One region of the Pseudocolwellia antarctica genome, then DNA from elsewhere that is predicted to be linked to it. Evidence: predicted binding sites of a transcription regulator. Region 1 holds the regulator's gene; each other region holds the start of a gene.
The links. Region 1 encodes LexA, which represses DNA repair genes until DNA is damaged. Its sites were predicted from a motif close to TACTGTATNNNNATACAGTA; they were not measured.

Region 1 (5,927 bases):
TATTTTTTTTAGTACTTTCTGCTTTTTGTTCAGTCACATTAACCGCCTTATTTAAATCACTAACTCGCCATAACTAATGACGAGTAGATCATTACTAATCAATTTTCGGTGGTGTAGAAAACGTATGATATGGTGCAGGACTTGCCACTTCCCATTCTAAACCTTCAGCGCCATCCCATGGTTTAGCAGCAGCTTTATCTCCACCTCTAATACACTTAATAACTACAGCTAAGAATATTAATTGCGATAAACCAAAAGCAAACCCGCCAATACTTACCCATTTATTAAAATCTGCAAACTGTAGAGCATAGTCAGGTATACGACGAGGCATACCAGCTAAACCTAAGAAGTGCATTGGGAAGAACAGTAAGTTAACCGAGATAAGTGAGCACCAAAAATGCCATTTAGATAAAGAGTCGTTATACATAAACCCTGTCCATTTAGGTAACCAGTAATAGGCTCCCGCATAGATAGAAAATAGTGACCCTGTAACTAATACATAATGGAAATGCGCTACAACAAAATAGGTATCGTGATATTGAAAATCTACAGGCGTCATAGCTAACATTAACCCTGAAAATCCGCCAATAGTGAATAAAATAACAAAGGCAATTGAAAACAGCATAGGCGTTTCAAAAGTTAAAGAACCACGCCACATGGTTGCTACCCAGTTAAATACTTTCACACCCGTTGGCACCGCAATCAGCATAGTACAATACATAAAGAACAGTTCACCAAACAACGGCATACCTGTTGTAAACATATGATGAGCCCATACGATGAACGACAATAAAGCGATAGACGATGTTGCGTAAACCATTGACGCATAACCAAAGAGTTTTTTACGTGAAAATGCAGGAATAATTGTAGACACAATACCAAAAGCTGGCAGGATCATAATATATACTTCAGGGTGTCCGAAGAACCAAAAGATATGCTGGAACATAACGGGATCACCGCCACCTGCCGCATCAAAGAAACTTGTCCCAAAATACGTATCAGTCAGTACCATAGTCACTACACCCGCGAGTACGGGCATTACTGCAATTAATAAATAAGCAGTGATGAAAAAGGTCCAAACAAATAAAGGCATTTTCATGTATGTCATGCCAGGGGCACGCAAATTCATGATAGTTACAACAATATTGATAGCCCCCATGATGGATGAAATACCCATAATGTGAACAGCAAAAACGAAAAATGCTGTACTACCATTTGAAAACGTTGTTGATAACGGAGCATAGAATGTCCAACCGAAGTTTGGCGCACCCGATTCCATAAAGAATGAACTGAGTAAAATCCCAAAAGCAAAAGGTAAAATCCAAAAGCTCCAGTTATTCATACGTGGTAAAGCCATATCTGGAGCACCGATCATCATAGGTAGCATCCAGTTAGCAAAACCAGTAAATGCTGGCATGATGGCGCCAAACACCATAATTAAACCATGCACGGTGGTTAACTGATTAAAAAAATCAGGTTCAACTATTTGTAATCCAGGCTGAAAAAGCTCAGCTCGAATTACCATGGCTAATGCACCGCCAGTGAGTAACATAATAAATGAGAACCATAGATACAATGTGCCTATATCTTTATGGTTAGTGGTATACAACCAACGTTTTACACCTGTCATTTTATGATCGTGATGCTCGTCGTGCGAATCGTGATCAGACTGCTCTGCTGTTATATTTTCTGTTGTCATGTCTACCTCCTACTTCGCACTGGCAGCATCAACTGCTGCGGGTTGAACTACATCACCAGTATCGTTACCCCAAGCATTACGCTCATAGGTAACGACTGCTGCAATCTGCGTTTTAGTTAATTGATTACCAAAAGCCACCATTGATGGATTCTTCTTACTGCCATTAACAACCATATCGATATGAATCGCTACGTCGCCAAGTACAATTGGACCACCTTTTAAAGCTGGAAATGCAGGAGGTAAACCACTACCTGTAGCTTGATGACAAGCAACACAAGCCGTCATATAAACCTGCTCACCCATCTTCATTAATTCGTCTTTGGTATATTCTTTAGATAAATCTTCAGCGGGAATAACGGCTTCAACAACTTCACTAACCTGATTTTCTCCATCAGTAGCGACTGTATCCATACTTGTTACTCCAGCACCCACGGCGGATTGAACATCTGCGGCTTGAACTGCATCACCTGTATTATTACCCCAAGCATTACGCTCGTAAGTTACAACAGCTGCAATTTGTTTTAACGACAATTGCTTGCCATAACCCTGCATACCTGTGCCAGCTATACCATTGAAAACCGTTGAGATATGACCATTAACTGCGCCTGTAGCTATAGCACTACCTTTAAGCGCAGGAAATGCAGGAGGAAGACCTAAACCTGAAACTTGATGACAAGCTGCACAATATGCAACATAGGTAGTTTCACCCAATGTCATTAGTTCATCCATAGAAACAGATGCGTTCAAAGAGGCTTTTTCAGCTTCAGCTGCTTTGGCTAATAATTCATGTTGTTCATCAAGCCACTGCGCATAGCCCTCTTCAGTTCTCACTTCAACAACAATAGGCATAAAGCCATGATCTTTACCACAAAGCTCAGCACACTGACCTCGGTAAATGCCAGGCTCATCAACTTTGGTCCAAGCCTCATTGATAAAGCCAGGGTTAGCATCTTGTTTAACTGCAAATGCAGGAACCCACCAAGCATGAATAACATCATCAGAAGTTATTAAAAATCTTACTTTTTTGTTAACAGGGATAACCAGATGTCTGTCGACTTCAAGTAAATAGTGCTCACCTTTCTCAGCAAGATTACCTAATTGATTTTCGTATTGATCTCTTGGAGTAGATAAAACAGAATAAAATTCGATGTCTTGATCGAAGTATTTATAGTGCCATTTCCATTGAGATCCCGTTACTTGAATGGTGACGTCGGAATCGTCATTATTTTCCATTTCAATTAAGGTTTTAGTGGCTGGAATAGCCATAGCGATTAGAATTACGATTGGAATAGCGGTCCAAAGTATCTCTACTTTGGTACTTTCATGGAAGGAAGCAGCTTTTGCCCCTTTAGACTTCCGATGGAAAGCCATAGACCAGAACATGGCGCCAAAAACGACAACACCAATTCCAGTACAAATATACATAACCAACATATGTAGGTCATAAACTTCCCTACTTATTTCGGTTACACCTTTTGTTAGATTTAACTGCATCTCTGCCCAAACTGAACTTGAAAATATACTTCCCAAGATCAGTAAACATAGGTTACGTCTTATCACACGACATCTCCCTCACTCCTCTATTTAACTTAACGCAAAAAAGACAAAACCTGCTCAATGAACAGTCATACTTTGTACGTTTGGCTACACTATTATTATTATTTTCTTTACGAGTGTTGAGTCTTAACAAGCTACTCAATATAATTTTTTGTATGCTTTCTATTCTAGAATTACTCAAATATTAAACTACGTCAAATTTTAAATTAGAGTAGCTACTTAAATAAAATATAATAAATACAATAGAGTAAGAGCTCTAAGACCGTTAAAGCCGCATAAACAGTGAGGATATGAGTTGTTTTATTTTTAAACAATGATAAAAACTACAGAAATTTAAATTTTATTAGGATAAAACTTTTGTGTTCAATTTTCATACTAACTTATTAACATTCATTTGAATTATGATAATTGAAGTATAAAAATAAGAAACTAAAGGGGAATATAGAACTAAAGGAGGGAAAACAGAGTTTACTTTGAAAAGAAATCGTTCACAAAATAAACTCTTAATAGTTAACTATGTATAGTAAACAATGAATTACTATTACATCCAATCTGCTGCTCGAATAACACCTACTGCAATACCTTCTACATTAAACTGTTGAGTAGTGAGATCGACAACAATAGGTGAAAAGTCTTCATTCTCAGCATGTAAATAAACAACGTTACCTTCTCGTTTAAAACGTTTCACAGTAACATCGTCTTCAACTCTTGCAACAATTACTTGCCCATTTTTAACATCGGTAGTTTGATGCACAGCAAGTAAGTCACCATCAAGAATACCAATATCTTTCATGCTTTCACCATCTACACGTAAAAGATAATCCGCAGAAGGTTTAAACAGCGTGCCATCTATTTTGTAATGCTCTTCTACGTGTTCTAGCGCCAAAATTGGCTCACCAGCAGCAACTTTACCAATAAGTGGTAAACCATCTTGCTCAACAAACTCTTCGGCTAAGCGAATACCACGCGAAGTACCTGGCAACATATTAATATAGCCTTTTTTAGCTAATGCTTTCAGGTGTTCTTCAGCAGCATTTGCTGACTTAAAGCCAAAAAAATCTGCTATTTCTGCACGTGTTGGTGGCATACCTGTTTCAGATATTTTTTCTTTAATTAAATCAAAAATTTGTGATTGTCTGGGAGTTAATGGACGCATTATATTCCTTAGGTTGTAACCTGTATTTTTCAACAGTAATAACTGTCAGTATATACAGCCTGTAAATAAACGCAAGTCTCATGTAATTGCTCGATTTTATTTGTTGTTTTTGGTGTGAATCAGCCCTGTTTTCTTAGAGAAAATTACTCTAATAAAGTAAAGTTAGCGCTAATTAACCTTAACTCGGCTTAAGATGTTTTTAATTCATAAAAATTATTACTCATAAAATTTAACTTATACGCTAGCTTGATAGTTTTTCTTTCTTCAAGGAAAATTTCGCGTCAATAGCTAGCCTATTGCAAGTAAATTTAACGATGAAGCAAGTAAAATTAGCTGTTAGTGAAGAATATATTAAGTAGATCTCAGGTTAATTAATGGTTAAGGTTGTAACTTTTATAAAGTATAAATACCTTTTTTGTTTTCCTAATGAATAAGAAATTTGAATTTACTCAATATGTAAGTCTGAAGCTTAAAAAGAAGTAATCAATTAAATTGAATAGATGAGCTAATGAAGAAGTACAAATTCGATTTAAACAAAAAATGGCCAGCACAACTTATAATAAAAATAAGTGTAACTGACCATCTTTAATAATATTTACAACAATTTTCTAAACGTTGTAATTAACCTTTTTTAACCGGTGCTGGAGTTTGCTCGTGAGCATAATGCTCAAGACTAGACCAACTTGGATCTTTCCATTCAGTTGGTGCTTCAAAGAACTCCGGATGATGCTTTTTAGCATACTCACGAACCTTAGGTGACATCATATCAGTGTTATTATAACAACCTTGAACACAGTCATAAGAAATATGTCCTGCAGTTTGCCCCATAAGCATCCACGGTAACCATGGTGTTATACGTGACCAAGAACCTGAAAACTCTAAACCCGTAATATTTGGATTAGCTAAATCATCTTTATCAAACACGTAGTTAAACATTTCTGATACTTGATTCATTTTGCCTGATGATTCTCTAGGCCATTTGTCTGGTTGAAGTGCTGAAGGATAAAATAAATTAATATCATTTTGTAATAACACTTTACCATCACCAACTTCAATCCAAGGCATAATAAATGGAATTTTTGGTGGTTTCTTATCACCGTTTAACCCACCGTATGATGGTGGTTGTGGAAAAAATGCTGAAATAACATGATTAAAAGGGTCGTTTGCAATATGTACAACTTTTACTGTTTCATCAAGATAAGGGTTATAGAATTCTTCTAATACCTCACCTGTTTTTAAATCTATGTAATAGCCCACTTCTCGTAAAAGTTTTTGGTAAGTACCATCACCATTATCTTTTAGTCGAGCATAAGAAAACCCTTCAAAACCACATAAGTCATCAATTGGTTTACCTGGTCTAACACCTTTAACAGTACCTTTATACCAGCCAAACTTCTGCTTACCAAAATCTAAATCGCCCATAATTCTGGCAAAAGCATCACGGTTCCATTCATTATCATCATATTTTAAGGTTGAGTAATCAACACCCAGCGCTTTCATATTTTTTGGCTTACC
Region 2 (5,927 bases), 1.8 Mb from region 1:
GGATGACGTAAATGAGCCAAATGACGTCTTATTTGATGTCTTCTTCCTGTTACTGGCATTAATTTAATCAAAGAGTATCGCACCGAATCAAACTTACCTACCGTTTCATTTAATGTCGCCGTACCTATAGATTGATAATGAGTTTGCGCTTCTTGAGCTTCCTTATTAGGATCAACGTACTTATCACCTAGCTTATCTAGCTTCTCTTTTAGCGCATAATCCACCAAATCTTCGCCCATTAAATGTCCACGAGTAAGGGCATAATAAGTTTTTTGAATCGTTTTATTAGTAAAGGCTTCTCCCATCAAACGCGCTACCTCTTGATTTAAACCAAAAAGTAATACACCTGAAGTCGGTCGGTCTAAACGATGTAATGGATAAACATATTGCCCAACTTGATCACGTACTAATTGCAAAGCAAAATAAATTTCATCTCTGTCCATATAGCTTCTGTGTACAAAAAGCCCTGAAGGTTTATCTACAGCAACCAAATATTCATCTTGGTAAAGTATTTTTAAAACAGGTTTTTCAAGATCTTCATCTTGGTTTTCGAATAATTCAGTCATTACTATTTATCACTAATCTAAAGTTATTAAATAAAGATTTAAAAATACGCATAAGCCCTCTTTACCTAGATATATATAAGGCAAAGCAGCTAAAGCTATCTAAATGTGGGTATCTAAAGTTTTTACGTGGAGTTCACTTTCTATTATCTCTATAATGCGCTTATTATTCGATACATATTTTAACTATGACTACTATTTCTTCTATATCAGAATTACTTTCTTTATCAGGTTCTCAATTCAGAGTTTACGATCTTGGCCGAAAAATAGATAAAATATCTAAAGACACCTTTAATAAAATAGAATTAAATCAGCTACCCTACCCTTACCCTACCCAGGCTAATGCTTGTTTAGCTATCGTATTTTGGCAAAAAAATTCACAACAACCTTTTATTTGGTTTATAAAATTACCGCTAGATGAAAGAGGTTTATTGAATCAAGGTGCAAGAAATCATTATATAGCCATTATTATTGAAGCACTTGGCAATAACATTACAGATACCCCGTCAGAAAAGCAGGAAGAATTACTTAAAAATAATCCTTATCATTTTACCCCTGCGCAATACAAATTAGCAGCATTAAACAGTATTGTTAACACTGAACTAAAACGAGAAATGAGCGAGCATCACGGCTTATTCACTCAATATATATCTGGCGATTTAGGCTGGGACAATTGGCAGAATATTGGTGTACAAGGTATAAACGACTTTGCTTCAAAAATTAATGAATCAAATAATGCGCAGCAACTAACACGCTCATTTAATTTATTGCCTGATGAAGTCATTAACCCTTTATGCACCGCACTAGAAAACCAGAAACTACCACTTGGCTTAATTGAAGCGATACTCAATAAACTTCAACAAGCAAACCTTGATGAAAACACAAAAAGTAATTTATTGAGAGGATTATCAAGCTCAAGTTCACACCCATTAGTGGTAACTTATATCAATTCATTACTTAAGCAAGACGAATCTTTATCAGTAAATACACTCATTTTATTTGCGGGGCGATTATGGGATGTTTTCGACAATACAGAAATCTTATTAAGCTATTTAGAAGCCATTGCTAAACATGATGATGTTGAATTATTTACAGAAATATTTAAAGATTTAGTTGCTATACCGTCATTGCGCCCCAAAGTATTTGAAGTAATGAGAGCTCCAGAAAGAAGTGACGCCCTATCGCGCGCTATTGGTTATATTTTTCAAACAACAAATAAAGGCTAAACCTCATGGAAAACATTTACTACTTACTGATTGTTGGCCTTGTGTTTTGGTATTTTATTCATTTAAGAAAAATATCAGAATATGCACGAAACCACATCAATCACTACTGTAATACCGAAAGTTTACAATTTATATCACTCGCGAGAAAATCGAGTAGGATCCGTTTCAGTAAACAGCATGGTCCTCATTGGATGAGTATTTTTGAATTTGAATTTAGTGGTGATGGTGAGTCATCGTACTTAGGTGAAATGCAGTTAAGAGGCTATAAAGTCGACAATGTTAATATGCCTCCTTATAAAATAAATTAATTTATAAGCCTCAAATTTTAAATAAAAAAAATGCGACTCAAAGAGCCGCATTTTTTAACTAGCTTATAAATTGCATCCTGCAATTAGTGTTCCCACATCATCCTTAATAACTATCCTTAGCATTCCCTAAACGAATCTTTCGTTGTCCTTCATACCTTCCTGGCAATAACTACTCCGAGTTATTAAATCTTTAGCATCATCCTTAATAACTATCCTTAGCATTCCCTAAACGAATCTTTCGTTGTCCTTCATACCTTCCTGGCAATAACTACTCCGAGTTATTAAATCTTTAGCATCATCCTTAATAACTATCCTTAGTTTTCCTTAAACGAATCCTTCGTTGTCCTTCATACCTTCCTGGCAATAACTACTCCGAGTTATTAAAAATCTATTTTTAGCATCATCCTAATGCACACATCCATGTATTATCATATACAGTATGTCCTTATAAATTCCTTTTGCGTAACTCCATTACTAATCAATCATCCTGACTGACTGTCTTCCTGACCAGAGATATAATACGCTTAAAAATAATTATGCGAACCATACTAAAGTAAAAACATTACAAAAATGTAAACGCTTACACACAAAAAAACACAATAACAATATAATTCAGCAAGTTAGAATGTAAACAAAATGTATCTAAGTACGAAAAAAGCTTTATATCCTACACTAATGTAAGACATGTCTTACATTGCCTTTCTTAATTAACCCAATTTTTTAATTATCTATTCAATAATCCAATAGATAATTATGATTGTTTATTCACTTTAAATTGATTTGTACAAAAATAAAACTATTTTTCATTCAACACTTGCATAAAAAACAATTACTGTATAAATTAACAGTTAATTGTTTTTAACCATTAAATCGCATTATGTTATTACACTTAAATATTCAAAATTTCGCTATCGTAAAAACACTAGATATTGATTGGCAAAATGGCATGACAACTATCACGGGTGAAACAGGTGCTGGTAAGTCTATTGCTATAGATGCCTTAGGTTTATGTTTAGGTGCAAGAGCGACAACTAATGTTGTAAGGCCTGAGACTAAAAAGGCAGAGCTAGCAGCTACGTTCGATATTTCAAAAAATAAACATGCTGCTAAATGGTTAAACCAACACGATTTAATTAGCGAAGAGAATGAATGTATATTGCGCCGTGTAGTATCTGCAGAAGGTCGATCTAAGGCTTATATAAACGGTAGCCAAGTTCCACTAACCCAATTAAAAGAAATTGGCGGTTTACTGATTAATATTCATGGTCAGCAAGATCATCAATTGATCATGAAAAATACAGAACAACGTAAAATGTTAGATGGTTACGCAAACCACAGCCATTTACTTAACGATGTTCAATACTACTTTCATAACTATAAAAAACTCAGTAATGAATTAGCCGTATTAAATGAAACGAAATTACAAAGAGATGCAAAGCAACTTTTATTACAATACCAAGTAACAGAGTTAGATGAGTTTTCACTACAAGATGGCGAGTTTGAAACTTTAGAGCTGGACTACAAACGTCACAGTAATGCTCAAGACATTCTGAACGATACCTTATATTCCATCCAAACTTTATCGGAAGACGATAACTTTAATATTATAGACTCGTTACGTAAAACAAACGAAAGCTTAACAACACTATCAAAGCTAGACGGTAAGCTTGAAAATATCGCGAATACAATAAACGAAGCACTAGTACAAATTGAAGATGCAAGTAGCGAATTAAAACACTATTACGACAATTTAGAGCTAGACCCTCAAACCTATGCACTTATTGAAGAACGATACTCTCAAGCCATATTAATTGCTAAAAAGCATCAAATAGCACCACAAAACCTCGCGAAATTTCATGCAGAGCTCACAGTAGAATTGAAAAACATTAGCTCTGATGAAAACAGATTGATCGAAATTGCTAGTGAAATTGAAAAAACTAAAATTAGTTATTTTGAAGCATCAAACATACTGACTAAATCACGAATTAAATCAGCACAAAAATTAAGTAAATTAATTAGCGCAAATATCCAAGATCTTAATATGCCTCATGGAGAGTTCAAAGTTGATATTCAACCATCAGCAAATGAAAAGATTTCTATCACAGGTAGCGACGATGTCTCATTTCTAGTAAGTATTAACCCAGGTCAACCACTAGAAGTAATGGATAAGGTTGCCTCAGGCGGCGAACTTTCAAGAATAAGCTTAGCTATGCAAGTTATTCTTGCTGAGAAAATAGTCACACCTACATTGATCTTTGATGAAGTTGATGTCGGCATTAGTGGACCTACAGCATCAATGGTAGGTTCTAAGTTACAAGCATTAGCTAAAAACACCCAAGTTATTTGTGTTACTCATTTACCACAAGTAGCAAGTAAAGGGCATCAACAACTATTTGTTGCTAAATTAACAGACGGATCACGTACCGAAACAACCGTAACGGAACTTTCTGAAAATGGTCGAGTCCAAGAAATTGCGCGTTTGCTCGCAGGTAACAAAATAACAGATACCAGTTTAGCTAATGCCCAAGAGCTTCTTGCAAGTTAATAGGTCATTAATACCGAACATTACATTTGAACTGGTTGAATGATCTCATGGCAATATTTAGGACAAATAGGTATAAAAGTTAGATAAAATTAAAATAGCTTTGTATATAAAGCTCACCTTAGTTATTATCTGCACTTACCTCTACATAGGAAGAATTTAAATACATGTTGTTTCGTGCTGTAACCCTTATTTTATGTTTATCAATTAGTGCTTGTTCAAGCTGGGTTTATAAATTAGATATGCCGCAAGGTAATTATCTTGGACAAAAAGACATCGATAAACTCCAAATAAATATGACCAAAGAACAGGTTAAATTTGTTTTAGGAAGCCCTGTAGTTGTAGATTCATTTCAAGATGATACTTGGCACTATGTTTACCGATTAAAATCAGGTAAAAGTGAAAAATATAACAAGAAAAAGAGCTTCACTGTCGTATTTGAAAATGACCGCTTAGTAAAAGCAAGTGGTGACTTTGAATTACCAGAATCGTATAACACACCAATGGAAAACTAAACCAGACCGTGTGATGAAATTTATATATTGAGATTGAAAATAATCCATTGATAAATTTTCAATAAAAAAGGCTGAAATTTCAGCCTTTTTTAATATCTGTGTTTTAACAATTACAGAATACAAACCCAAAACTATAATAACTTAACTCTACCGCCCGTTATTTTATTAGCTCTGCCCTCTTCTTTTGCTTTTTCAGCTCGGCGTTTTCGAACTTCTTTAGGATCAGCAAGTAAAGGTCTGTAAATTTCAATTCTATCTAAATCATTAAGCATATCAGTTAATTTAGCGGCTCTATTCCAAATACCGACAGCATTCACCGTTAAATCAATCTCAGGATAAATAGATATGATCCCTGAATCTTTAATTGCATTTTCAATAGTAGATTCAGCATCAACCTTTATTTCAATAATTTTTTGGCTCGTTGGAGTTCCGTATACAACTTCAACGCTAATTTTACTTTCCAACGTGCTCGACTCCATATTAACCGTAAACCTCTTTGGCTCGGCTTGTAAAAGACTTAACCATATTATTAGCTAATTGGTTAAATACTTTACCAAAAGCTAAATCAAAAACTCTACTTGAAAACTCATACTCTAACGCCAGCTCAATTTTACATGCTTCGTCGGACAAAGGAGTTAATAACCAACCACCTGTAAGTTTTTTAAATGGACCATCAACTAAATCCATAACCACTTCAGAATTACTTTTTAGCGTATTTTTAGTAGTAAACCACTTTTTAATACCACCTTTGGAAATAAGTAACGATGCCGTCA
Region 3 (5,927 bases), 1.5 Mb from region 1:
ATTTCAGCAGGAAAAATCGCTAAAATATCGGAATCGTCTATCAAAGGGAAAAAGATCATTGATGCAACAGGTTTAGTGGTTTCTCCAGGGTTTATTGATTTACATGCTCATGGTCAGCTATTACCTTCTGCACGTTTACAAGCATTTGACGGTGTAACAACCGCATTAGAATTAGAAGCAGGTGTACTCGAAGTTGATAAGTTTTACAGTAACATAGCGAAAGAAGGACGACCTATAAATTATGGCGCTTCAGCTAATTGGTCGATGGCGCGCGCTATGGTGTTAGATGGTGCAACCTTTAATGGTATTCCAGGAGAAGCCCTAGGTGTGTTTTCTTTACCTAACTGGAGCTCAAAGCTCACTACTAAAACACAACAAGATGAAATTATAACAATTGTTGAAAAAGCAATTAATGCTGGCGCATTGGGTGTGGGTATTTTGTCGGGATATAGCCCTAATTCCAATAGAAAAGAATATTACCAACTACATAAACTAGCCGCTAAACATAATGTGTCTACCTTTAACCATATTCGTTTTGCTAGTGCAGAAGAGCCAAACAGTGCATTTGAAGCTTACCAAGAGCTGATTTCTGTTGCGGCAAGTACGGGTGCTCATGCGCATATTTCTCATTTAAATAGCACAAGCGCACGTGATATTGAAGATGTAGCTGAGCTGGTATTAAATGCACAAAAGCAGGGTGTTAATATTTCGGTTGAAGCTTATCCTTATGCTGCGGCGAGTACGGCTATTGGCGGACAAATGTTTCGTGGCGAAAATTGGAAAGAGCGATTAGGTAACGCTAGTGAAAGTGATTTTTCATATAATGGCAAAGTGCTTAATGCTACAACTTTTAAAGAGTTACAAGATAAAAATCCTAGAGCTATTATCATTTTTCGTTATTTAGATCCTGAACATTCAGAGTCAGATCAACATTTATACAACATCTCACAGCTATTTCCTAACGGTGCGGTTGCTTCAGACGGTATGCCATTAATTGATTCTAAAACACGTAGAATGGTAACTGGTGATGTTTGGCCTATACCTGAAAGCGCTAAAACACATCCAAGATCTGCGGGTACTTATTCACGCTTCATTAGAGAGTTTGTTAAAGAAAGTAAAAAAGTATCGTTAAGCGAAGCCATCAGAAAAATGTCGTTAATACCTGCACAAATTTTAGAAGATAGTGTGGCTCAAATGAAATTTAAAGGCCGTATTCAAGAAGGTGCAGATGCCGATATTGTTATTTTTAATTTTGCTGAATTAACTGATAGAGCAACATTCGCACAACCTATATTAACGTCTGCAGGCATGAGAACCGTTATTGTAAACGGCACGCCTATTATCGAAAATGGTGAATTAATAAGAACAGCTATGCCAGGAAAAGCGATTAGAAGAGAAGTTAAATAGGGAAATGAAATAGGTAGGTAAAATAGAGAGTTCAAATAGATAAATAAAAGTTAACTTTTTATTATCATCAATCACGAACAACTCAATGTTAGTTCTTATTTTTAGGAGCTAACATGAACAATAAACAAAGGAGATAAAATGAAAAAATTATCAACAATTATTACGCTGGCTACACTTTTATTCACAAGTCATCTTTATGCAGGTTCAAGCGCTAAAGTTGAATATTTAGATACAGGCAGTGTGTTTCCTAAATCAGCGAATATGCCATTTTCAGAAGCTGTTCGTGTTGACAATACACTGTATATTTCAGGTCAGCTTGCCGTAACTCCAGGCACACTTAAGCTTGTTGAAGGTGGTATTGATGCTGAAACCACACAAACCATGAATAACATTAAAACAATACTTGCTGCTCACGACTTAACCATGAAAAATGTTGTTAAATGTACGGTTATGCTAGCTGATATGAAAGACTGGCCGCGTTTTAACGAAATTTACACCTCATTTTTCAGCAAGCCATATCCAGCACGTAGTGCTTTTGGTACAAGCGGATTAGGTTTAGGCGCAAAAGTTGAAGTTGAATGTATGGCTGTTTTTAGTTAATTACAGACTTTCTCAAAAAGGTATCAAGGGTAAAACAAGTTTTTGCTTATTTGATACCTCTTAATTAATACCTTGGCTAGTAAATTAATTAGCATATTAGGTGATATTACTAACAACCTATTTTAGGAATATCACGCCAACTACTTGTATATTGTGGCGATAAAAAGCTGCGTCGCATTTGCCACTTATCTGTTTTGCCTTCACTCGCTAAAGTTATTGCCCCTTGGCCATATCGGTTATTTACCTTATCGAAACAATCCATAATTAAAGGGCTAGGTTGTATCGGCGAGAATAAGTCGGGTTGCTGATATTGCTCACTTTCTAAGGTAACAGCACCTACACCGCAGCGATAAAAGTGAATACCTGTTTTGAATATTTCACGTAAAAGAATATTAATGGCAGAGGCTATTTGGCTGTTGTTATTGGTGGCTACCTGAAATTCAAAAATCAGAGATCTTTTATAATACTGTGTATCGTGTGGCGAACTAGCAGCAAAAACTAATAAACGTTTTACTAAGGATCCTTGCCTACGTAGCTTTTTACCCACAATAACGCCATGAGTGACTAAGGCAAACATGAGCGTTTCATAATCAGTCACTCGTTCACCAAAACTCCGTGTAGAGAATATCTCTTGCTTAGGCGCTTTAACTTTATCCCAAGACAAACAAGCAACGCCATTTAGCTCATTCACCGTTTGTTCAACCAATACGCTAAACTGTTTTCGCATGTGCTGAGGCGACTGTTGAGCTAATTGTTGTGCTGTGTTTATGCCTAACAAATTAAGCTTTTTACTTAACCTGTTGCCAATACCCCATACATCGGTAACTTTCATTTCTTGTAATATAGGCAAGCTTGATTGTTGGCTATCAATCACAGCTACACCGTTAAACCCCGCTAACTTCTTGGCTGCATGATTAGCGGCTTTTGCTAATGTTGGCGTTGTGCCAAAACCGACACCCACAGGTAAGCGCGTTTCTTTCCAAATGGCTCTACGTATTTCGTGTCCGTATTTATGCCAATCATTAATTAAACCATCGTATTGTTTAAACTCTAAAAAAGACTCATCAATCGAATAGATATATTGGTTGTCGCAGTAACGGGCAATCACATTCATCATGCGCTCGCTTAAATCGGCATATAGCTCATAATTTGACGAGCGAACAACAACGCCATGCTTACTTAAAAAGTCTTTAATTTGAAAATAGGGAATAAACTTAGGAATACCTAAACGTCTTGCAATAGGACATACCGCACAAACACAGCCGTCGTTATTGGTAAGAACTACAACAGGTTTGTTACGTATACTGGGATCGAATACTTTCTCTGCACTGGCATAAAAAGATACTGCATCAACTAGTGCGTACATAAAGTAATTTCAGGCGACTTTTGATGTAGCCGAATTGAGCGCGTGACTATACCTTCTAGTTGAAACTCATCTTCAGGTTTAATGTGCACAGGCGGATGATCGCTTGAAGCCGACAACAAGCGCGCTTGTGTTTTATCAATAAGCTTACACACAAAACAGCCATTGTAATTAGCCACAATAATGTCGCCATTTTTTGCCGTTAACGATCTATCTACAATCAGTAAATCACCATTAAAAATACCTACACCTTGCATAGAATCACCATTTGCTTGACCAATAAACGTCGCATTAGGGTGCTTAATTAATAATTGATCTAACGACAAACCTAATTCTTTATATTCTGCCGCTGGCGATTCAAAACCACTAATGCCAGCTTCTGCAAATATCGGAATAACTTTCATAAAACATCTATACCTTTTACAAAAAACTAAATACTGTATTTTTATACAGTATAGTTGTCGTTATTCAAAATAGAAAGATAAAAACCGACTATTCTCTACCAGATAACAAATCGCTCCCTAACAAATAACTAACAAACACCTAGTAGAGTGTTCAATTAAAAGCCGAATACTGGAATAGTTTCGATAAACCTTGAAGCATCAGAAAATATAGCGATAATCGTGCAAGGTTTTATTTTTATTGAGTTTATAAAGTGCAATTATTAGAAACACAATGTTTAGGCAAAACATTACGCCTAGAAGGTTCAATGGCAGGGTGGCAGCAACTATTTTGGGACGATCAATGTGTATCACAAATAGATGCCAGTGCCGAAAACAACAACTTTGTACATAAGTTTCCTCTGCAAAATGCACAAGGCGAACTTCACGTAGAGCTTAATGGTTCATTAGAATGGCAGCCATTTGATCTGCAATTCAAACTACTCATTAACGACGAACTTGTTGAAGAAAACAGCCTCCACGAAAAAGACATAGAACAACGCGACGTTAGCCAAAACAAAAAACAGCCTTTTAAATTCAGCTTTGTAGGCATGGCAGGCTTAGGCTTAAAACTCCTTAAAAGCGCAAAAATTGTTAAAGTATTATTTGCTGCAGGCAGCTTGGCAGCTTACAGCTGGTTGTTTTCAATTGAATTCGCCATCGCACTAATTCTTTGTTTAGTATTTCACGAATATGGTCATATTAAAGCCATGAAATACTTTGGACTAAAAACCAAAGGCATTTACCTTATTCCTTTTGTGGGCGGTTTAGCACTTAGCGACGACAAAATTAACACCCGCTGGCAAGACGTTGTTATATCCATCATGGGACCATTTTTTGGTTTAATCCTCTCGGTAGCTGCGTTAATTGGCTATTGGATAACCGACATAGAAATACTGGCAGGCATCGCTGTATTTAACGCACTACTTAACTTATTTAACTTACTGCCTGTATTGCCGTTAGATGGCGGACACGTACTGAAAAGCATCGCATTCTCTATAAATTCACGCATTGGTTTAGTGGCATGTATATTAGGCGCAGCACTCGGTATTTACATCAGCTACCAGTTTGGCTTAGCACTGTTAGGCTTTTTACTCGCTATTGGTTGTGTTGAAATATTTTTTGAATACAAACGCCGACACTTAAGCCAACTACTACCACTTAATCGCTATGCGCAAATCGTTTCAGGTGTGTGGTATGTATTAACAGTAGGTGGTTTAAGCGCGATTATTTGGTTAGTAGGGCAAACAGATAATGGAGCATTGTCGTTACCACTTAAAATATTGAATAGTTAGGTTGTAGTTTAATAAGCGTTAACTTAAATGGTTTTCAAAGATTAAATAACAAAAGGCTTTCATATCTCTAGGAATAACAGTGTTTGATCCTTATAAATTTCTTACATGGTACGCTCATAAAGAAGGTCGAATTCTTTTGGCGGCCATTTTTATACCTTTGATTATAGTTACCATTTGGGGAAGCTATCCTGATTACCAATATAAGAAAAAAACTGAGGAGTTAAGCGAGTATTTTTTCAAAGAAAACTTAACCTTTATTATTTCTCACCGCTCTGGCAATGGAGTGTTCATAAAGCTAAATTATTCTGACGGAAATCCTAAAAGAAATAATACTGATCAAATCAAGCAAGACTATAGAAAATTCATAATCCAAAAGGTTTGTAACTATCCTCATTATATTAAGAAGTTAAAAAATGGTAGGTACATTTCAATTGACCTTATTGATAAAGATAACTTTAAACCTTTTTTTAATTTAAATATCAAATCTGATGATTGTGGGATATAGCTAATACCCCACTGAGACATATGTATGAAACCAAAAGAAGCGTATGCGTTATACATTCTGAATAACTTGAACAGTAATGGAATAGTTGAACTTGCAAATGAATGGCTAACTTATAAGTTTATAAAAAACAGAAGTCTCTACTAAAGAACTTCTGGTTTTTTTTGTTAAAATTAAAGTTAAATCTACTTCAATTCTACAATAGTACTTATTTCAACTGCCCAGTTAGCGGGTAAGCTAGTCATTCCTACAGCGGCTCTTGCAGCCTTACCATCGTCGCCAAACGCGGTAACAAACATGTCTGAGAAGCCGTTAATCAC
Region 4 (5,927 bases), 1.3 Mb from region 1:
TATAAACTTTTATATGAGCGAAGATATGTTCAAAATGTTCTTCGGCTCATTCACTATTAACTTGGTTGATCCACAAATAATTTTCAACGATGGTTTTTATGATTTAGTTGATGTGCATATTCCAGAAGGTAGCTTACTTAAACCTCGTTTCCCTGCTGCACTTTCTGGTCGTACACATGCATTAGGTCGTATTTTTGATGTTATGGGTGGATTGTTAGGTCAAGGCGCTCCTGAAGCTATGAATGCTGCAGGCTTCTCAGACTCTCCTCACTTGTTCTACTCTGGTTATGATGATAAAGACGAATGGTTCCAACTATTCCAAATAGGTTTTGGTGGGATCCCTGGACGTCCAATCGGTGATGGTCCTGATGGGCATTCTTTATGGCCAGGCTTTACCAATGTACCTAATGAATTTATAGAAGCATATTTTCCATTACGTATTGAAAACTATAGCACTATTATTGATTCAGGTGGTGCGGGCTTACACCGAGGTGGGAATGGTTTATCTGTTGGCTATAGATTTTTAAATGATGGCAGCATTGCGATTCATGACGAGCGTTGGTTAACTTATCCATGGGGTGTAAATGGCGGAACACCAGGACAGCGCTCAACTAAAATACTAGAACGTGCTGATGGAACACGAGAAATCTTACCTGCAAAATGTGATGGTATTAAGGTTAAAAAAGGTGATTTACTATACTTTAACACATGGGGCGGCGGCGGCTGGGGTGACCCATACTTGCGTGATGCCAATGATGTATTAAATGATGTTAAACGTGAATTAGTGTCTGTTGAAGGAGCTAAACGATACGGCGTTGTTATCATTGATAATAAGGTAGATGAAGTAAAAACAGCTGAACTGCGTGCATCATTAACGGAGCAAAGAGGTGAAACACAACTGTTTGATTTCGGCGGAACTATCGAAGAAATTAAAGCAAGATGTTTGGAAGAAACAGGACTTCCTGCACCAGAAACACCACGATTTGTAAAATCTCGTACTTAGCATCAAATAGGACATTATGAACATACATAGCAAACATAGGGATCATGATTTGGCTGTTGGTACTGTAGGGTTGGGCATACGCCCCGCCCTTATTATTATTGACATGTCACTTGGCTTTACTCATCCCAACAGCCCTCTTGGTGGGAACTTTAGCTCACAAGTAGACCAAACAAGAAAATTACTTGATCTATTTAGACTTAAAGATCTTCCTGTTTATTTTACAAGTGTTGTTTATCATGATGAGGAGATTGCAAGTGTATTTCGTACTCGATTACCAGATCTTAATATACTTAAAGCATCTAGCCATTGGGTTGAGATAGACCCTAGATTAAGTAAAAAAAATGATGAGCCAGTAATAGAGAAACAATGGCCAAGTGCTTTTTTTAAAACTGAACTTTATCAGAAGTTGTGTAATGACTCTGTAGATTCAATCATAGTAGTAGGTTTAACTACCAGCGGCTGTGTAAGAGCCACAGCTGTAGATGGATTACAATATAACTTCCCAGTATTTGTAGCTCCTGAAGCTTGCGGTGACCGTAATCTCAAAGCTCAAAGTGCAGCTTTACATGACATAAATGCGAAGTATGGTGTGGTAATGCCAACCGACCAACTGGTTGAAAAAATACAAAAACTTTAGCAGTACATTTAATTAAACCAATAAGGTTAAATTATCTTATAAACAGGAACTAAGTATCGATTATAACGATACTTAGTTCCTCGTTTTAAGTTTTAATAACGGCCTCAAAACAAACTATTATATCCAAAATAAGTTCGATTATTTTCTTGTCATCCTGATATAAATGATTAAAAACCTAAAATAGCATTATACCAAACGGATTAATTTATTGCTCACTTAGCGAAAATTTAAAGGCTTAGAGGCACAGGTTCATAGTTCCAGACTGAACCTAAGCACCTACATCCATGTAGGCGAGGCATTGATTGAAGAGAATGGTTATTCTCGGTAACTGCTCCTGCGTTACCCTAATGTCCTACATCCATGTAGGAACCTTGTCAAAATCAATAATGCGGCATATGAGCCTTTAAATTCTCGCCCTTCGGGAGCTCATTAGCAAACTGATAACATCAAAAAATTAAAAAAATATAGAATAACTATGTTTAATCAATTTTGCTTGTTCTAAGCTTGCTAATGTAGCTCTAAGTTGCTCAATAAATTAATCCGTTTGGTATTACTACTTTTATTATCATAAACCTGCTGAGTAAGTACCAAGTACGCTTCCTTAAATCCATCGTACTCAATCAAATTTTACACAAAAAAAATCTCGGACATGCCGAGATTTTTATTTGAAAGAGTTATTAAATTCATTAACCCGAGTTGAGGTTAGTTATTTAAATTTACTCTGCTACTTCTTCAGCTTTAGCTGCTTTTTCTGCTTTAGCTGCTTTTTCACTTTCAGCTTGTGGCTTAGTTAATAACTCTGCACGTAAACGTGTATCTAACTCTTTAGCAATAGCCGTATTTTCTTCTAAGAATTTAACTGAGTTAGCTTTACCTTGGCCAATCTTATCACCTTTGTAGCTATACCATGCACCAGCTTTTTCAACCATATTATGTTTAACACCAAGGTCAATTAACTCACCTAAACTGTTAATACCTTTACCGTATAATATTTGAAATTCAACTTGCTTAAATGGAGGTGCAATTTTGTTTTTAACAACTTTAACGCGAGTTTCGTTACCTACGATTTCATCGCCATTTTTAACAGCACCAATACGACGGATATCTAAACGTACAGAAGCATAAAACTTTAATGCATTACCGCCTGTAGTTGTTTCAGGAGAGCCAAACATTACACCAATTTTCATACGAATTTGGTTGATAAAGATGATCATAGTATTTGATTGTTTTAGGTTACCCGTTAACTTACGCATTGCTTGCGATAACATTCTCGCTTGAAGACCCATATGTGAATCACCCATGTCTCCTTCAATTTCAGCTTTAGGAGTAAGTGCAGCAACTGAATCGACAACAATGATATCAATAGCACCAGAGCGCGTTAACATGTCACAAATTTCTAAAGCTTGCTCACCTGTATCAGGTTGAGAAACTAATAATTCATTAATGTTTACACCTAATTTTTCAGCGTAAATTGGGTCAAGTGCATGCTCAGCATCAACGAAAGCACAAATTTTACCGTTACGTTGCGCTTCTGCGATAACTTCAAGTGTTAATGTTGTTTTACCACTCGACTCAGGACCGTATATCTCAACAACACGTCCTAAAGGTAAGCCACCAGCACCTAGTGCAATATCTAACCCTAAAGAGCCTGTAGAAATTGTTTCTACATCCATACTACGGTTATCACCCAATTTCATAATTGAGCCTTTACCAAATTGACGTTCTATTTGACTTAACGCAGCAGAAAGTGCTTTTTCTTTATTGTCATTCATAATTTGCTCCAGGGGTTTAAGTGCTTTTTCACTTTGATGGGAGAAGTATACTGTATGATCGTACAGTATCAAGTTTTTTATCACTTTATTTTATTTTATTTGTAACTTTAGAAAAAGTAGACTTTTAAGTTACTGATATAAAAAACAAAAATAACAACTAGTAACTTTTTATATTTTTAAGTAAAAAAGTTACTCACTATGAATTATTGTTAACTCAAAAATTAAAAAAAGAATTATTTCGTATTTTTTAAAATATGCCTAAATAAAAGCACTCTATTTTATATTATTCTCCTAATATAAAGCTGTCTAACTGGATAGTTTATAAAACTGAACTATAATTATAATTAAGAACTTAACTTTTAATATATTAAGCTAAGTTAAAACAATTTTAATAGGTAAAACTGCCGTTATTATATAGATCTATATTGCAATAAAACTTACTCTATATAAGTATAAAAAATAAACTTTATTTAACTTAATTTTATTTGTAATGAACTTTTCATTATTTTACGTTAATAAAAAGTATCAATATAAATGAACTCTAATCAAATGGTTTGACAGAATTTGGAATTAATAAAAGCAGTATCTTCTAGTAGCAAACCGTTAATCTTATTAATCATTACCTCTAATGAGTTAGTTATTAATAAAATTAATTTTATTTTATCAGACAGTGGCTTAACTGCTATTTATGCTAAAAATAGTATTGAAGCTATTAATATTCTGCGCTCAAAAAAAATTGATGTGGTTATCACTGAAGTAAAAATAGGTAATGTAGATGGCTGGAGGCTAGCGAGGTTAATTCGCTCTGGTATGCTGTCAGATAATCCTAATACCCCTATCATTTTGATCACCGAAAGCCACAGTGAACGTATTGCTGAAACTACGGCTAAAACATTTGATATTAATAAAGTTGTCGCTTTCCAAGAAATCTACTCCCTATTAAGTGTTATTGATGACACACAAAGTGGGAAAAACAATCTTAACCAAAGAACGAAAATACTGGTTATTGAAGATACTCATGATACTGCTCAGTTAATAGATCGTATGTTAAAGCACAGTTATGATATTGATTTAGCTGAAAATGGCTTAATCGCTTTAGAAAAATTTAAAGAGAATTCATACGACATTGTTCTGTTAGATATTATGATGCCAGGCATGTCGGGCGATGAAGTGTTAGATAATTTAATTGCTATCGCTCCCAATCAAACTGTTATTGCAATGACAGCACATGGTAATGCTGATTTAGCTGAATTAATGCTAGAAAAAGGCGCTTCTGATTATATTCAAAAACCTTTTAAAGCGGATCAGTTAAGAAAGGTTTGTAGCATTGCTGAAAAGCGTGAAGATTACCTTATAGCTAATGAACAATTTTTAGCTAAAACACGTGCATTGGCAGAAGAACAAGTAAAGTTTGAGTCTCTCGCTAAAGTCCATTACCGTATTTTAAATAGCTTAAATAATATAGTTATAGAGCTAAGCTCTGAAGGTGATATCACTTTTTTAAACAATGCATGGGTGCAAACGACAGGATTTTTAATACCCGAAAGCATGGGTAAACCCTTCATAGAATATGTTAATGATTCAAGCAACCACATAAAAAGAGTACTTAACGAAACATATCACTCTTTATTAGATGGTAGAAAAGAAAAGCAGGTTTTAGAATTTAAATTAAAAACCTCAAACCACTCAAGCTTCTGGTGTGAACTTACCCTTTCTTCTTTTTATGATAGACACACCCAAATAATGGGATTATCAGGAACTATTGATGATATTTCTATGCGAAAAAAGGCAGAAGAAAAACTTCAACATGTTGCTTTTCATGACACATTAACAGGTATTCATAACCGATATTATTTTGATGATGTACTCGTTAATATTTCTCAAACAGCTGCCAGAACTAAAACCGCAAACTCACTGCTTTATGTAGATTTAGATAACTTCAAAGTGATCAACGACTCACAAGGTCATCAACAAGGTGATCTGGTATTAAAAGAAATATCACAATTACTGCTAGATAGAATACGTGAAAGCGACTATTTATGCCGTATAGGTGGTGATGAATTTGCCATTATTTTGCAAAATACAGACATCGAAGATGCACAAAAGTTTGCACTTAAAATATGTAAAACCATTGCCGATGCAAGCTTTAGATTTGGCGAACAAGTATACAAAGTAAGTTGTAGTATAGGGATTTCATCTATCGACGGTACCGCTTTATCAAGTGACATTTATTTGCAGCAAGCTGATATTGCGATGTTTGTCGCAAAAGATAGAGGTCGAAATCGTGTTCATACCTTTACAATTGAAGATGAATTAAGTGACGAAGTTAAGCAAAGTTTTGAATGGGCTCAAAAACTAAGAAAGGCATTGAGTGATGATAATATTGTATTACATTACCAGCCTATAATTAATGTAAAAACTCGTGAGACAGAATCCTACGAAGCCCTAGTAAGGCTCACAGTAGATGATAAACTTATTTATCCTGATAGTTTTATTCCGTACTTAGAAAAGGCAG

Region 2: a site for LexA is predicted at 2,928-2,947, ahead of recN (DNA repair protein RecN). Genes of this name have one in related genera too.
Region 3: a site for LexA is predicted at 3,806-3,825, ahead of ACPUVN_RS08585 (LexA family protein). Genes of this name have one in related genera too.
Region 4: a site for LexA is predicted at 3,461-3,480, ahead of recA (recombinase RecA). Genes of this name have one in related genera too.

What each region holds. Positions count from the first base shown of each region.
Region 1 covers NZ_CP187926.1:3,520,452-3,526,378, forward strand. Annotated here, with positions in the region: gene ACPUVN_RS15315 (cytochrome c oxidase assembly protein) at 1-37, opposite strand, end outside; gene ctaD (cytochrome c oxidase subunit I) at 95-1,699, opposite strand; gene coxB (cytochrome c oxidase subunit II) at 1,709-3,193, opposite strand; gene lexA (transcriptional repressor LexA) at 3,798-4,412, opposite strand; gene ACPUVN_RS15335 (DUF1838 family protein) at 5,034-5,927, opposite strand, start outside.
Region 2 covers NZ_CP187926.1:827,146-833,072, reverse strand. Annotated here, with positions in the region: gene truC (tRNA pseudouridine(65) synthase TruC) at 1-566, opposite strand, end outside; gene ACPUVN_RS03620 (DUF3549 family protein) at 752-1,789, shown strand; gene ACPUVN_RS03615 (DUF3301 domain-containing protein) at 1,795-2,097, shown strand; gene recN (DNA repair protein RecN) at 2,975-4,642, shown strand; gene ACPUVN_RS03605 (outer membrane protein assembly factor BamE) at 4,807-5,154, shown strand; gene ACPUVN_RS03600 (RnfH family protein) at 5,286-5,618, opposite strand; gene ACPUVN_RS03595 (SRPBCC family protein) at 5,635-5,927, opposite strand, start outside.
Region 3 covers NZ_CP187926.1:1,986,252-1,992,178, reverse strand. Annotated here, with positions in the region: gene ACPUVN_RS08600 (amidohydrolase family protein) at 1-1,407, shown strand, start outside; gene ACPUVN_RS08595 (RidA family protein) at 1,546-2,007, shown strand; gene ACPUVN_RS08590 (Y-family DNA polymerase) at 2,117-3,373, opposite strand; gene ACPUVN_RS08585 (LexA family protein) at 3,361-3,774, opposite strand; gene ACPUVN_RS08580 (site-2 protease family protein) at 4,026-5,105, shown strand; gene ACPUVN_RS08575 (hypothetical protein) at 5,185-5,610, shown strand; gene ACPUVN_RS08570 (RidA family protein) at 5,793-5,927, opposite strand, start outside.
Region 4 covers NZ_CP187926.1:302,447-308,373, reverse strand. Annotated here, with positions in the region: gene ACPUVN_RS01360 (hydantoinase B/oxoprolinase family protein) at 1-1,003, shown strand, start outside; gene ACPUVN_RS01355 (isochorismatase family protein) at 1,020-1,640, shown strand; gene recA (recombinase RecA) at 2,357-3,412, opposite strand; gene ACPUVN_RS01345 (EAL domain-containing protein) at 3,977-5,927, shown strand, end outside.